2 regions of the Ruminococcus sp. D54t1_190329_F1 genome follow, and region 1 is predicted to be linked to the other one. Evidence: riboswitches for the same ligand, from Rfam matches in the RefSeq annotation. Region 1 holds a riboswitch; the other holds the start of a gene.

Region 1 (7,570 bases):
ATTACAATATGACAGCAGACCAGATTCTGTACGATCTGTTTGGAAAATAATGGTTAAGTAATATACAAGAGAGAATCAGTGAAAATACTGGTTCTCTTTTTATGTAACAACGGAAATCTTTGAATTCCCCCTCTGTTGCACAAACACGCTCTGTGTCTCTTATTTAGACAAATATATTACGAAATGTTACAAAGTTTTAAAATTTATTGCAATTCAGGGTTGAAATCTTTGCGAGAGTGTGCTAATATGTAGCAAGATTGAATGAAATATTGCAAACATATTACAAATTGAGTTTTTTAGATTATCAAAAAGATTAACGAGGGTGATGAAACATGAAGAAAAGAATTGTATGTCTGACACTGGCAATTTTAATGTGCGGTTCACAGGTTGTAAGCGTAATGGCTGACCGTGAGAGCGATTTAAGAGAAGAGCAGGCCTGGACAAGCCAGCAGCTGGATGCTACATACGCACGTATGAGTGCTCTGTGGGATCAGAAGCAGCAGCTTGAGAGCCAGATCGAATCTTTGAATTCTGATCTTGTAAATGTAATGGTTTCCATTCAGACTCTTGAGAGTGATATCGCTTCCAAGGAAGCAGAAATTGAGAAAACACAGGGTGACCTGACCAAGGCTCAGAATGCCAAGGATAAACAGTACAGCGCTATGAAGAAACGTATTCAGTATCTTTATGAAAAAGGTGGAAACAATGCATGGTTCCAGATGATGTTAAATGCAGATAACCTTGCAGATCTTCTTACAAGAGCTGAGTATACACAGCAGATGTATGAGCAGGACAGAGAGAGCCTTCAGAAATATGCAAGAACGATTGAAGAAGTTCAGAAGTTAGAAGATCAGTATGAGCAGGAGAAAGCTGATTTTGAGACCATGAAGGAAGAATATGAGGCTCAGCAGTCTAACCTTCAGTATCAGTTGGATGTAACCCGTGCGAACAGTGCTGATTGCGAGAATGAGATCGCATACGCACAGCAGCAGGCTACTGAGTATGCGAACCTTCTGGAACAGCAGCAGGCAGAAATTGAGCAGCTTGAGGCAGAACGTATTGCAGCAGAAGAAGAGGCAAGACGTCAGGCAGAGGCAGAGGCCGCAGCAGCTGCAGCAGCACAGGAAGCAGCTCAGAACGGAGATAATTCCTCAGAAGATGTTCAGTATGATGAAGATGGAAATGTTGTAAGTGGTTCTTCTGATGGATCTTCTGATTATGAATACGATGAGTATGGTAATGTAATTGATACTGACAATACAGTTGATTACAATTCCGAGGCAAGCAGCTCCGACAGTTCCTCAGATAGTTCTTCTGACAGTTCATCAGCCAGCAGTTCTTCAGGTTCCGGCTCTTCTGTTGTATCCTATGCAACACAGTTTGTTGGAAACCCATATGTATGGGGTGGAACAAGCCTTACCAGTGGTGCTGACTGCTCTGGCTTTGTGCAGAGTGTATATGCAAACTTTGGCGTAAGTCTTCCAAGAACATCTTATGAGCAGCAGAATGCCGGATATGAAGTATCCTATGCGGATGCTCAGCCAGGCGACCTGATCTGCTATGGCGGACATGTTGCAATCTATATGGGAAATGGACAGATTGTCCATGCATCCAATGCCAGAGATGGCATCAAGGTCAGCGATAATGCTGCATACAGAACGATTACTTCTGTAAGACGTCTTGTGTAATCTGAATAAATGAATTTGTGAGCCCTTTCCGGAGATGAAAATCCGGAAGGGGCTTTTTACTGAAAATAATGTGGAAAAGCAAAGAAAAAAGAAGTATAGTAAGAATAAAAGTATTGTCTGAAAATCGTAACATAAATATTTCGTATAGCCAGATGAGAGGTGGAGAAAAATGCTTAGCCATTATCAGATGAAGGAAATTCCATATTTAAGAATATTAGGAAGAACGAATGGCAGTCTGGAACCGGTAACACTATTTTGGACCGCTTCCGGAATTGAACTGAATGTAAAAGCAACAGAAATATGGGTGAAAATCCGCTCCGATTATGATGTTTTTGAGCCATGGGTGGATGTGATCGTAGACGGCGTATGGTCCCAACGGCTTATGGTAAATAAGGGAGAACAGAAAATCTGCCTTTTCCGTAATATGGAAAGGGATAAGGTAAGAAATGTAAAGCTTCTTCGTGATACCCCTGCGTTTCCTACAGATGAAAAAACATTGCTTCAGCTGCTGGAGGTTGAAACTGACGGTGAGTTCTTACCTCTTGAAACACCGAAGCTCAGATTGGAAGTAATAGGGGACAGCATTACCTCTGGTGAGGGCGGCTGCGGTGCAGGAGAAGAAATGACATGGAATTCCTTTTGCTTCAATGCCGTGGATAATTATGCATATATGGCGGCAAAAGAACTGGGCGCGGTGTACAATTGCATCAGTCAGAGCGGCTGGGGCGTTTTCTGTTCCTGGGAAGGCAATGAGCAGCAGGCAATCCCGCTATATTATGAGCAGGTGTGCGGTCTTTTAAATGGAGAAAGAAACAAACAACTGGGTGCTATGGAAAAATGGGATTTCCAGAAGTTTCAGCCTGATGTGATCGTGGTGAATCTGGGGACAAACGACGGCAGCGGCACGAAGAATATGGACAGGGTTGGAAAGGCTGTGGAAGTCTTTTTGAGAAAACTGCGCGTATGTAATCCGGAAAGCTATATTCTGTGGTGTTATGGAATGCTTGGAGATGAGATTTTACCAACGCTTGAGAAAGCGGTGGGGAATTATAAAAGAAAAACAGGGGATGAACGCGTAGAATTTGTGAAGCTTCCGGATACACTGGAAGGAGAATTTGGATCAAGGCAGCACCCGGGGCACAGATCTCATGAAAAAACAGCGAAAATCCTGGTGGAGAAGATTCAGGAAAAAATGACGCTGCTGGTCACGCCGTGACTAGCAACATCTGGTTGATAAAAAAGTTGATAAAAAAATAACAAAAATCCTTTCAAAGGGTTGACAAAGACAGTGACCGGTGGTACTATGGTGTCAGTATAATTCCATAGTGAACATATTAAGTGCTGACAGCTACAAGCTGGCAGAAAGAGGGAATCAGGTGAGAAACCTGAGCGATCCGGTCACTGTAACAGAGGAGCGAATCTCATAGTCCATTGTGCTTGCGCATGAGAAGGAGAGATGATGTGATGATCCTGGAGCCAGGAAACCTGCTTGGTATGGCGAGGTTAAACTTCCGATGAAAGTGTAACAACCAGTTTTGGGGAATCCGCAGCCCTGAGATGTTGTCCGCTTTTGTGAGTGGACATTTTTTATGGAATGATCGCCTGTTCAGAAGAATTATACAGATTAAATGGCAGGCGATACTACTTCGGATGAAACCGTTCCCTCCGCGTATATATGAACGGATCATATTCTACCCCGGAGTAGCATCGCTCCCTCTTAAATCACGATGATTCAGAAGCCGCATATGCGGTATTTTTTTTACACTTTTCCTGAGCCTGTTTGTAGAATTATTCCGTAATCTCCTGCAGAGTGTGACGCACATCTTGCAGAAAGCCTTTTTTAAACACGCTCTGGCAATATTCTATTCCTGTAAGCGGGAGTCATTTTTATCATTTGATTTTTGTGCATTACGAAATAGAATATAAAGAATATTTTGTTTTGAGTTGTATGAGATAAGGAGAGAAATATGGAGAAAAAATATTGGGAAGACAAAGAATACGCTTATTTCAGCCATAAGAAATGTGAGTATTTTCCATGCCATAAAGGAGCTGATCCAGAGGACTTTAACTGTCTGTTCTGCTATTGCCCGCTTTATGCCCTTGGAGAAAAATGCGGCGGAAATTTCAAATATAATGAGAAGGGATTTAAAGATTGCACGAATTGTCAGCTCCCTCATAAGAAGAAAAATTACGGTTATGTGACAGGAAAATATCAGGAACTTGCAGCGATGATGCAGAAAGTAAGAGAAGCAGATCATAAAAATGAAAATGAGTAATCAAAGAAATAAGTATAAAAAACTCTCCGGAATATATACGAAGTTAAGCTTACGTATTTATATTTCTCGGAGAGTTTTTGCGTAATGCAAAATTCCATTGGAATTCTGCAAGCTGGATCCTTTTTATCGTATGCTTAACAGCATCTTTAATTTCGGAATCTGGTTGTTAAGAATCAGACCCTCTGGAAACATAGCATTATGAACGAAATCAGCGGCATAAGTGAAGTCTCCAATATGCTCTGTTCCATGACTGTCACTGGAAAGAACGATTGGAACCAGATACTTCCGGCAGCAGGACAGGATCTGCGCGCAGTTGGCATGGGTGTCGCCCCGATATCCGTAAGGCGCCAGGGAAGCTTCGTTGATCTCAAGGAGAACACCGTTTTCACCGGCAGCCTTTACAACTGCGTCGTAATCTATGTCATACTGGGGATTATCAATGTGTCCCAGGATCTTTATAACCGGATTCTTCATTACGTTCAGAAAAGCAGCAGTATTTTCTTCCCTGGTCTTTGGCCGGAAATTCTGATAATGCATGCTGGCGATTGCGTAGTCCAGCTTATCAAGAAGCTCCTGTGGCAGATCTGTTTTTCCATCGGTATCCAGAATGTTCAGTTCAATTCCATATAATAATTCCACGTCGAAACGCTTCCTTGGCGAATAGATCAGGCTTCGAAAATAAGAAGAAGTTCCTGCAGCCAGAGTGGCTGGTCCGTGGTCTGTGATTCCAAGAAGCTTCAGCCCTTTTTGAGAAGCAGCCTTTGCCATGTCGCTGATGGTGCAGGTTGTGCCGTGTCCGCTGGCAATGGAATGTGTGTGTATATCAGAAAGATACATAAAATCATCTCCTAGTCAAGATTACGTGAATATATGCAGCTGGTAATTTCACTATAAAAGTGTTTTGAAAAGCCATTTACAGTTAACTTTAGTATGCCAGAGGGCAAAAAACATGTCAATCATAAATAAGAAAAAACAGAAAAAACAAATAAAAACAACATTGCAGTACAAGAAAAACCACATATCGCATGCGGAGAAGTGTTGCTTTTTGTTGACACTTGGAAATCAGAAAGGTATAATCAAATCAGAAAATAAAAACCCTTTATTCAGGAGGAGAAAATGGGATACACAGATAATATGTCTCCGGAAATGAAACAGAGAATTGTACAGGAGCTTGTGCCAGGCAAGCAGATTTCCCTGGCACATATCATTGCTAATCCGGATAAGATTCTTTACACAAAGCTGGGTCTTGATCCATCTCTGGATTACTCAAGAGCGGCCATTGGGATCATGACTGTAAGTCCGGCAGAAACTGCTATCATTATGGCAGATATTGCGATGAAATCATCTGGCATTGAACTGGGGTTTGTTGACCGTTTCAGCGGAAGCCTGATCATCACAGGTACTGTGTCGGAAGTAGAAGCTTCTACCAGTGCAATTCTGGATTATGTGGGAAATAAACTGGGCTTTACTTTATGCCCCATTACAAGGACCTGACAGAATATGAAGAAACTTGTTCTGATCGGTCGCAGCGAGGCTGGAAAAACTACTTTGACCCAGGCCCTGCGTGGTGAAAAAATACATTATCATAAAACACAATATGTAAATAATTTTGATGTGATCGTAGATACGCCAGGAGAGTATGCCCAGACGAAAGGTCTGGGACACGCCCTGGCGTTGTATACATATGAATCAGATGTGGTAGGTCTGCTGGTATCTGCCACGGAACCTTATTGCCTTTTTCCACCTTGCATTACCTGTATGGCCAACCGTGAAGTAATTGGAATTGTTACCAAAATACACAATCCTGATGCAAATATAAAACTTGCCACGTCCTGGCTGGAACTTGCCGGCTGTAAAAAAATCTTTTATGTAGACTCCAGGCAGCAGGAGGGCATTCCGGAGATTTTGGAATATCTTAGGGAAGATGGCGATGTAATGCCATGGGAAAAAGATGCCTCTGATCCTGTGAATTAGAAAATACCTGTCAAATGTGGAAAAACAGTAAAACCAGCAAAACCACGAAAAACAACATAGCAATCCAGAAAAAAATCCACATAAAACAACATAAAACAACGGAAAAACCTTGACTTATAATGTGGAATGGTGTAAACTTACAACATAACCTAAAAAGTAACAGGCTAGCTATGCCTAGCCATGATAAGTTACCCGGTGCGGTACTATAACTTACATAATCCACCGCACCTGAATGTGCTTAAGGAGGAAAAAAGCATGGTAAACGAATACGAAATCAAAAAACAGATTTGCGACATCGGAAGAAGAATCTATAACCGCAACATGGTTGCAGCAAATGATGGAAACATCTCTGTAAAACTGAATGACAACGAGTTCCTTTGCACACCTACTGGTGTATCCAAAGGTTTCATGACCCCAGAGTTCATCTGTAAAGTAGATGCCAAAGGAAATGTTCTTCAGGCTAACCCGGGATTCAAACCATCATCTGAGATCAAGATGCATATGAGAGTATATGAGAAGAGACCTGATGTAGGATCTGTTGTACATGCTCATCCAATTTATGCAACATCTTTTGCTATTGCCGGTATTCCGCTTACACAGCCAATCATGCCAGAGGCAGTTATCGCTCTTGGATGTGTTCCGATCGCTGAGTATGGTACACCTTCTACAATGGAGATTCCGGATAACCTTGAGAAATATCTTCCATATTTCGATGCAGTTCTTCTTGAGAACCACGGAGCTCTTACCTGGAGCACAGACCTGAACGCTGCATACATGAAGATGGAGTCCGTAGAATTCTATGCACAGCTTCTGTATCAGAGCAAACTTCTTGGAGGCCCGAAGGAATTTGATAAAGAGAACATTAAGAAACTTTATGAGATCCGTCGTAAATTCGGTATGCCTGGAAAACATCCGGCAAGCCTTTGCCAGAACAAAGATGGCATGAACTGCCATAACTGCGGTGGTGCATGTCACAACGAAGACTATAAACAGTTCCCAGGATATCAGTATGATTTCGTTGGCGGCAACTGCGATGCTCCGGCAGCAGATACAGCTAATGCAGATGCAGAGTTAGTAGCTAAGATCACCAAACAGGTTATGGCTCAGTTAGGACTGAAATAATCAGAAAATATAAAGGCCGCAGCTGTGAGAGAATCAGGCAGCTGCGGGCAATTGTTAAGGAGGAACAATCTCATGCCAATCAGCGAGAGCATGGTACAGGATATTGTACAGGAAGTTATGGCGAAAATGCAGATTGCAGACGCTCCGGCCGGTAAACATGGAATTTTCACAGATATGAACGAGGCCATTGAGGCTGCGAAAGCTTCCCAGAAGATCGTTCGGAAAATGTCCTTGGACCAGAGAGAAAAAATTATTACCTGCATTCGAAGAAAAACAAAAGAAAATGCAGAAATCCTTGCACGTATGGGTGTTGATGAGACCGGAATGGGAAATGTAGGAGATAAGATCCTGAAACATCATCTGGTAGCAGATAAGACCCCTGGTACAGAAGATCTCAGCACTACAGCATGGTCAGGCGACAGAGGACTTACTCTGATCGAGATGGGACCGTTTGGCGTAATCGGAGCAATCACTCCGTGTACGAACCCAAGTGAGACCATTCTGTGCAAC
Region 2 (7,570 bases), on a different contig from region 1:
GAGTTGCTGTCGGTTTTTTATTTGGTTTTGCAGTGGGTGCAGGAGTTGCTGTGATTGTTGTGTCAGGAGCAGTATCTGGCTGCGGATCATCCTGTACGTCACCTATCTTATTTAAAGTGCTGGACTGGAAAGTCAGGATCCTGTCATACCAGATCTGGTTTTTGTGGGAAAAAGCAGCAACTGCAATTCCATTGTCCAGGGCTTCAACAGGAATCTCATATGTATATTTGCCATTTGCGTCTGCCACATATGGAACCCAGGTGGAGGAATCTGCTGCGGCAGCTTCTTCTTTTGTTCCCAGACATAGATAGTCGTAACCAGTTCCGCTTAAAGTAAGAACAGCTGTCATTTTTCCGTTTTTGGAAGTAAGGACACAGTCAATTACACGGAACATAGATGAACTGGAGTTTACTGTAATATTATAAATTCCGCTTGCACAGCTGCCTGGAGCAGGGGTTGCTGTTGGCTCTGGGGTGGTGGCTGCTTCCGGAGTTGTGCTTGGCACTGGAGTTTCAGTTGGTGCAGGAGTCTCAACCGGTGCTTCGGTAGGCTCTGGGGAAACAGTTGGTTCCGGTGTTGGAGCAGCCTCTCCATATCCTGGAACCGCCGGTACGGTAATCGTCAATATACCCTTTGCGTACCAGTTCTGGCTCTTCTTGGAATGAGGAACGACTGCTATTGTCTGAGCTTCCTTGCTTGCAGTAACTTCAAAGGTGTAGGTATAGCCTCCTGCACTGTTCTCTACTCCTTTGATGGAATTTGCTTCTTTATCAGAGTCACTGGCACTGCCAAGATAGATCATGTCATAATTCTGTTTTGCGGTAGAAAGTGTGACAATATATTTATCCTCCGAAACCTTTACAGTGGAACCGGTGATTACGAACATTGCAAATTCATCACCGTTTTCTTTTACAAGCTTGATTCCGGCATCTGTAATCTCATTCTGGGCTGGTGCCTGGGTTGGAGCTGCAGTTGGCAGTGGAGTGGCAGTTGGCTCAGGGGCTGCAGTTGGCTCTGGAGTAGCTGTTGGTTCCGGGGCTTTCATTCCTGGAACGTTCAGTTTCAAAGCCATATTTGTGTACCATTTCTGATTTTTTACAGAAAATGGTACGATGCTGAAAGTCTGGACCTGTTCACTGGCAGGAACCTCAAAAATGAAAGTATAACCATCTTCATTTTCTGTACCAACGATTGCTGCTGCATTTTTTGCTTCGTCAGGATCTTCTTTAGAACCAAGATAAAGCTTCTCATAGTTCTTTCCGTCAGTATTGAGGGTTATCTTAATTTTATCACCATTTAATTCAGCAGAAGAGCTTTTGATTTTAAGCATTTTATATGCACTGTTATCTTCCTTGTCAATGGTCATGTTGGAACCATCTGGGTTCAGATCCTCTGGCTTTGTTTCTGGTTTATCTGTCTCTTCGGTTTTGCCCTCTTCTGTTGTTTCTGGTGCAGCTGTAGGCTGTGGAGCTTCTGCTTCCTCATTTTTGCTTTCTTCAGCAGGTGATGCAGTAACCTCAGGAGTGGTCTCAGAGGCAAGTGTTTCTGTAGCAGCAGGTGTCTCTTTCACAGCAGAGGCATCCACTGCTGCCGGAGTTATTGTAGTGTCAGTGTTTTCTTCCTCAGCTGTTGCGCTCTCCTGCACAGGAGTCTCAGCAGCAACAGCGGTCTTCTCCGCCTCTGTTTCTGGAGTTGGTGTAACAGAAACCTGTACGTTTGCATCCTCATTTTCTGCCTGTGTAAGTACAGCAGGAGTGACCGTCATCGCGACGGAAAGGAACAGTGCAAGAAAGCGTTTTGAATTTCTTTTCATTTCTTTTTCCTCGATTCTTCCTATTATTTTATAATTTGAATAAATCCCAATTGCTTCTGGAGCCTGTTTGTACAATGGGCAATCCTGACAGGATTATTTCAAAAAAATGCCTGCTTCCTCTGAGAAAACAGGCACTAAAAATTCAATATATTGTATTATCAAATATATTAATGAGAATGAAGTACTTTCTTCGGAAGCTTTCATTAAACGAATTCAGCAGGTTTCCTGACTTACAGATCAACACAGAATCCATCCTTCTCAGCAATATACCAATGGTTTCACTGGATTCTACTCCCTGGTTACAGTGACCGGATCGTTCAGGACTTTCACCTGATTCCCTCTTAGAGCGTGTTGAAAAAATATTCCCACAATCTGCACGCTGTAGCAGACAGATATGTCTGGCACTGAAAACGGATTTATTCAATTCACCTCATTATAGCAGACCGTTATGTCGAAATCAATAGATTTATAGGGTTATTGCTTGTATTTACTGTACCCGACTTCATCTGTGCGGAGAAGTGTTCCATTCTCATCGTAGACACTGCGGTAGGTTTTACAGGTGTTTGGATCGGAATGCTCTGTAGTAATCTCTACCGTATTATTGTCAGTTTGGGTTCCGTAAATGGATACCGTTACGGCTTCCTCTTTTTCATCGTAAGAGGCTTTAATTTTAATTGGATAAGCAGTATTATTCTGAAAACGGAAATCCTGACCTCCCCACACCACTGCTGCGTCCAGACCATCCTCAACATAATCAATTCGGGCAGCGTGATTATGACGCTCAACAATGGTCAGATCAGACTGCAGGCATGCCATAAACAACGTAGTGGAAATCTGGCAGATTCCGCCTCCGATATCCTGGGCATGTTCGCCTCCTACAATTACAGTTGCTTCCCTGTACCCTCGTTCCTCCGTACGTGGACCTAAAGTATCGTTGTAGGAAAAAATCTGTCCTGGCTGAAGTTCCACTCCATCACAGGCTTCCACGGCAAGCTTCAAATTGGCAACACGGTTTTCGGTACCGCCGCCATATGTAGTATAAGTACCAAGAAGATTCAGATAAGGAAGGGCTTCTATCTCTTCTGTAGAAACTTCGGGCAGGGTTATTTCAAGGGGGATGGTAATCTTTGCCCCTTCTTTTGCTTTTTCCAGCTTCTTTGCAGCTGACTTCACATCAAATGAAATTCCGGTAACTGCCGGAATAATTTCATTATTTTCCCCCAGAGAAGCATCTGTGGCATCTGTATGTACTTTTTCATAATAGGATTCCAGATCCAGTTCCTCTGGCGGTGTCTTCATAGTAGGACATTCGATAACAGCTTCATAATCTTCTATGGAAATTGCTTTTAGAATCGCTTCTTTCAGTGCATCCATATCCGGACCGATTCCGGTTTTTCCCTTAGTGATAACCAACTCTGTATCTGTAAGTTCACAGGAAGTCTGTATAGTGGTGGATCCCTTTGAAATTCCAGCATCCTCCAGAAGCTTGTCCAGTTCGTTTTTGTTTCGGGCTTCCGGCATAAGGGTGACTTCTTCCTTTGTCTTGCTGTTCATCAGTTCGATGCGGTCAGTTCCATGAGTAAACCAGGCACCATGTCCAAGAGCATAGGCACTTTCTACAATTGATTTTACATCAAGACCGAGAACAGGATAGATGGATACCTTAAAGTTCTTTCCATTCAGGGTAATGGTCATCTGTGTGTTCTCATATTTTTCCTGAAAATCTTTTGAAATTGCGTCAATGGCTTCCTCTTTGGTCATTCCCTGAATGGCTATGCCGTTTATTTTAAGCTTCTTCCAGATTACATTATCTGTAAGAAAATGACACCACAGCCCATACGCACCTGCCAGAATCAGAACCAGGATCAGAACTTTGATCACACCGTTTTTCACTTGTTTTTTCATGTAATAATTTTACCTTTTGCAGTCTTTTTTAGAGCGTGTTTGAAAAAGGCTTTCTGCAAAATATATCGCAAAGTGGGGCGTGCAGATTGCAGGAATGATTTTTCAAACAGGCTTTAGAACAATGGGGTAAAAAAGCATGTCCGGTTTCCGGTATGGCATGCAGCCCCTACCTGCTCTACTTTTGCCAGAATTGTATCATTATCACAGTCAATAGTCAATGATTTCACATACTGAACATGACCGGAGGTTAGTCCTTTGGTCCAGAGCTCGTTGCGGCTGCGGCTCCAGTAAGTCATTTTTCCCAGCTTCAGAGTGGTAAGGTATGCTTCCTCGTTCATGTACGCAAGCATAAGAACTTCGTCTGTTTTGTAATCCTGCACAATAACCGGAACCATGCCGTCACTGTTTAATTTGAAATCTGACCAGGACATTTTGGACTTTAATTGGTTCTGTTCCATATTTTTAATACTCCTTTATGAAAAATTCTTCTGCAATTATGCCACCTGCTTTCATGCTCAATTCGAAAAGAATGAAAACAAGTGGCATATATCATATCGTCTTAATTGTAATTCTGTTTGTTCTGCCTTTAGAGACTTCCCTTCGTAGAAAGCACATCTGTAATACGAGGATCATAAGCTACCGCCATATCCAGCGCCTTTGCAAAGCTTTTGAACATGGCTTCTGCCATATGGTGATTATTTCCCGGTGTTAGAACCTTAATGTGAAGATTCATGGCTGCCGTATAAGAAATGGCGTAAAAGAATTCCTTCACCATTTCTGTGGACATATCTCCAATTTTTTCACTGGTAAACGTATCTTCGAAGGAAAGATACGGGCGTCCCCCGAGATCAATGGCGCAAAGCACAAGACACTCATCCATTGGAAGGATGCAGCTTCCGTAACGCCTGATTCCTTTCTTGTCTCCAACCGCTTCTTTAATAGCTGTGCCAAGAACAATTCCCGTATCTTCAATGGTATGATGATCGTCAACCTGAAGATCACCCTTCACCTTTATATCCAGATCAAAAAGTCCGTGGCGGGTAAAGCCATCTAACATGTGATTGAAAAATCCCACACCTGTATCCAGACTGCTTTTTCCGGTTCCGTCCAGATTCAGCTTTATGGCAATTTTAGTTTCCTTTGTATTTCGTTCAACAGTAGCTTCTCTTGTCATGGCTGCTCCTTTTTATCTTCCTCTTCAAAGCGGACTGCAATGGAGTTGGCGTGTGCAGTTAGCTGCTCTGAGGATGCAAACTGGATGATGTCCTTGTGGATTTCCTGTAATGCAGACCTGGAATAATATACAATACTGGATTTCTTAATAAAATCGTCAACGGAAAGTGCGGAGAAGAACTTAGCTGTTCCGTTGGTAGGAAGAACGTGGTTCGGTCCCGCGAAATAATCACCAAGAGGCTCAGAACTGTACTCTCCAATGAAAATAGCGCCTGCATTTCGTACCTTCATCATTACCTCAAAAGCGTTTTTAGTGACAATTTCCATATGTTCCGAAGCAATCTCATTCGCTGCTTCAATTGCTTCATCCATATCTTCTGCAATAAGGATATATCCAAAATTCTCCAGAGATTTTTCGATGATCTCTTTTCTGGAAAGAACCTTCAGATAGCCTTCAATCTCTTTCTCTACATTTTGTGCCAGTTCTGTACTGGTAGTAATGAGGATTGCAGAAGCCATCTCATCGTGTTCTGCCTGAGAAAGAAGATCTGCTGCTACATAGTGTGCATTTGCAGTTTCATCTGCAAGGACAAGGATCTCACTTGGACCAGCGATGGAATCAATGCTCACATGTCCATAAACAGCCTTTTTGGCAAGGGCTACAAAAATGTTGCCAGGTCCTACGATCTTGTCTACCTTTGGGATACTTGCAGTACCATAAGCAAGTGCTCCGATTGCCTGTGCACCACCAACTTTGTAGATCTCATCAGCGCCTGCTTCTTTGGCAGCAACCAGAGTGGATGGATTTACTTTACCGTCTTTTCCAGGAGGTGTGGTCATAACGATGTGAGGTACTCCTGCCACTTTTGCCGGCACAATATTCATTAATACAGAAGAAGGATAAACTGCTTTTCCGCCTGGAACATAAACACCTACACGATTTAATGGTGTTACTTTCTGACCAAGCATGGTGCCATTTTCGGTACTGGTAAACCAGCTGTTCTGACGCTGTTTTTCATGGTAGCTGCGGATGTTTACAAGTGCCTTGCGGATAACTTCCAATAAGGATGCATCAACTGCTTTATAGGCTTCTTCGATTTCCTCTTCGGTTACACGTATGGTTTCCGGAGTTACCTCTACTTTATCAAATTCTTTTGTGTAAGAAAAAAGAGCTTCATCCCCTTTTTCTTTTACATTTGCAAGAATATCTGCTACTGCTGCTTCGAACTTGCCGTAATTATTAGGGCTCCGTTTTAAAAGATTTTCCAGGATATCTTTGGTAGATTCTTTTGTTAATCTTACTGTACGCATTGTGATCGATCCTTCCAATTTTATTTTATTCCAGAAAAAACAGTAATTTCAGATTACCTTTCGTAAATCTTCAATCAGCTTACTGATTCTTTCATTTTCCATTTTCATGCTTACCTGATTCACAACCATTCTTGCTGAAAGAGGGCAAACTTCTTCTAACACCTTCAGTCCATTTTCACGAAGTGTGCTTCCGGTCTCAACGATATCCACGATCACTTCAGAAAGACCTACAATAGGTGCAAGCTCAATAGAACCATTCAGCTTAATGATTTCCACAGTCTGATGCTTCTTATTATAGAAATAATCTTTGGCAATGTTTGGATATTTGGTTGCCACACGGATCAGCTGGTTTGAATTCAGAAGGGGTTTTGCACTTTCAGGTCCGCAAACGCACATGCGGCAGGCTCCAAATCCAAGATCCATTACCTCGTAAAGCTTACGGCCTTCTTCCAGGATCGTATCCTTTCCGACAATTCCGATGTCAGCTGCGCCATATTCTACATATGTAGGTACATCTGGTCCTTTGGCAAGGAAAAAATGAAGCTTTAATTCTTCATTTACAAAAATCAGTTTACGGGAATCCTTATCTTTCATCTCTTCGCAGGTGATCCCGATTTTCTCAAGCATGGCAAGGGTTTTGTCTGCAAGTCTTCCCTTGGTAAGGGCAAAAGTCAGATATCTCATAAATCCACCTCACAAACCTTAGTTACTTTCTCTGGGCGAAGGGCTACATTTCTGCCCTGGGCGCGAAGCTCTTTGGCCTTCTGGATTGCCTGGATACGGTTTTCTTTGCGGTAAGTGATAACCGTAACGCCCTCCTCTTCCTCCATTTCGATTTTTTGTCTGGAAAGAGCCATCAGAAGGTTATCTACTACAATGGCAAACCCGATGGATGCAGCAGGCTTGCCGAAATGTTTCATCAGCTGGTTGTAACGGCCGCCTTTGATCAGCGCTTCTCCTGTACCATAGGTATAAGCCTGGAAAATGATTCCGGTATAGTAATGATATTTGCTTAACATTGCAAAATCAAAAGTAACGTATTTTTCATAGCCGTAAACCTTCAGAAGCTCATAGATTTCTTCCAGACGCGCAACCGCCTTTAATGCCTGTGGATTGTCCGTAAGGGATTTTGCTTTTTCCAGAACTTCTGTCGATCCGAACATCTGAGGAAGCTGGGAAAGAACTCTTGCAAGGGATTTATCCATGTTCTTATTCTTTACAAGCTCTTCCACACCAAAATAGTTTTTCTGGGAAATCAGCTCCCGAAGCTCTTCTTCCTCTTCCTGGCTCATGCCTGTCTGGGCAAAAATCGCTTTATAATAATCAACCTGTCCAACGCTTACCTGAAATTCGGTAAGTCCTGTTGCA

What was found. A riboswitch is a leader RNA that binds a small molecule or an ion and turns the genes downstream of it on or off. The one in region 1 is predicted to bind cobalamin.
Region 2: it holds a riboswitch for cobalamin, as region 1 does, so the genes downstream of both, I2D69_RS13130 (hypothetical protein) here and I2D69_RS00575 (cysteine-rich small domain-containing protein) in region 1, are expected to answer to the same signal.

The regions. Positions count from the first base shown of each region.
Region 1 is NZ_JADNDC010000001.1:123,351-130,920, forward strand. Features, by position in the region: gene I2D69_RS00560 (N-acetylmuramoyl-L-alanine amidase family protein) at 1-50, shown strand, start outside; gene I2D69_RS00565 (C40 family peptidase) at 333-1,688, shown strand; gene I2D69_RS00570 (GDSL-type esterase/lipase family protein) at 1,858-2,904, shown strand; cobalamin riboswitch at 3,008-3,196, shown strand; gene I2D69_RS00575 (cysteine-rich small domain-containing protein) at 3,656-3,964, shown strand; gene I2D69_RS00580 (phosphatase) at 4,088-4,801, opposite strand; gene I2D69_RS00585 (BMC domain-containing protein) at 5,081-5,458, shown strand; gene eutP (EutP/PduV family microcompartment system protein) at 5,465-5,938, shown strand; gene I2D69_RS00595 (class II aldolase/adducin family protein) at 6,194-7,060, shown strand; gene I2D69_RS00600 (aldehyde dehydrogenase family protein) at 7,133-7,570, shown strand, end outside.
Region 2 is NZ_JADNDC010000027.1:27,234-34,803, forward strand. Features, by position in the region: gene I2D69_RS13130 (hypothetical protein) at 1-1,813, opposite strand, end outside; cobalamin riboswitch at 2,011-2,184, opposite strand; gene I2D69_RS13135 (VanW family protein) at 2,288-3,718, opposite strand; partial or broken gene hisI (phosphoribosyl-AMP cyclohydrolase) at 3,838-4,158, opposite strand; gene hisB (imidazoleglycerol-phosphate dehydratase HisB) at 4,305-4,892, opposite strand; gene hisD (histidinol dehydrogenase) at 4,889-6,202, opposite strand; gene hisG (ATP phosphoribosyltransferase) at 6,251-6,886, opposite strand; gene hisZ (ATP phosphoribosyltransferase regulatory subunit) at 6,883-7,570, opposite strand, start outside.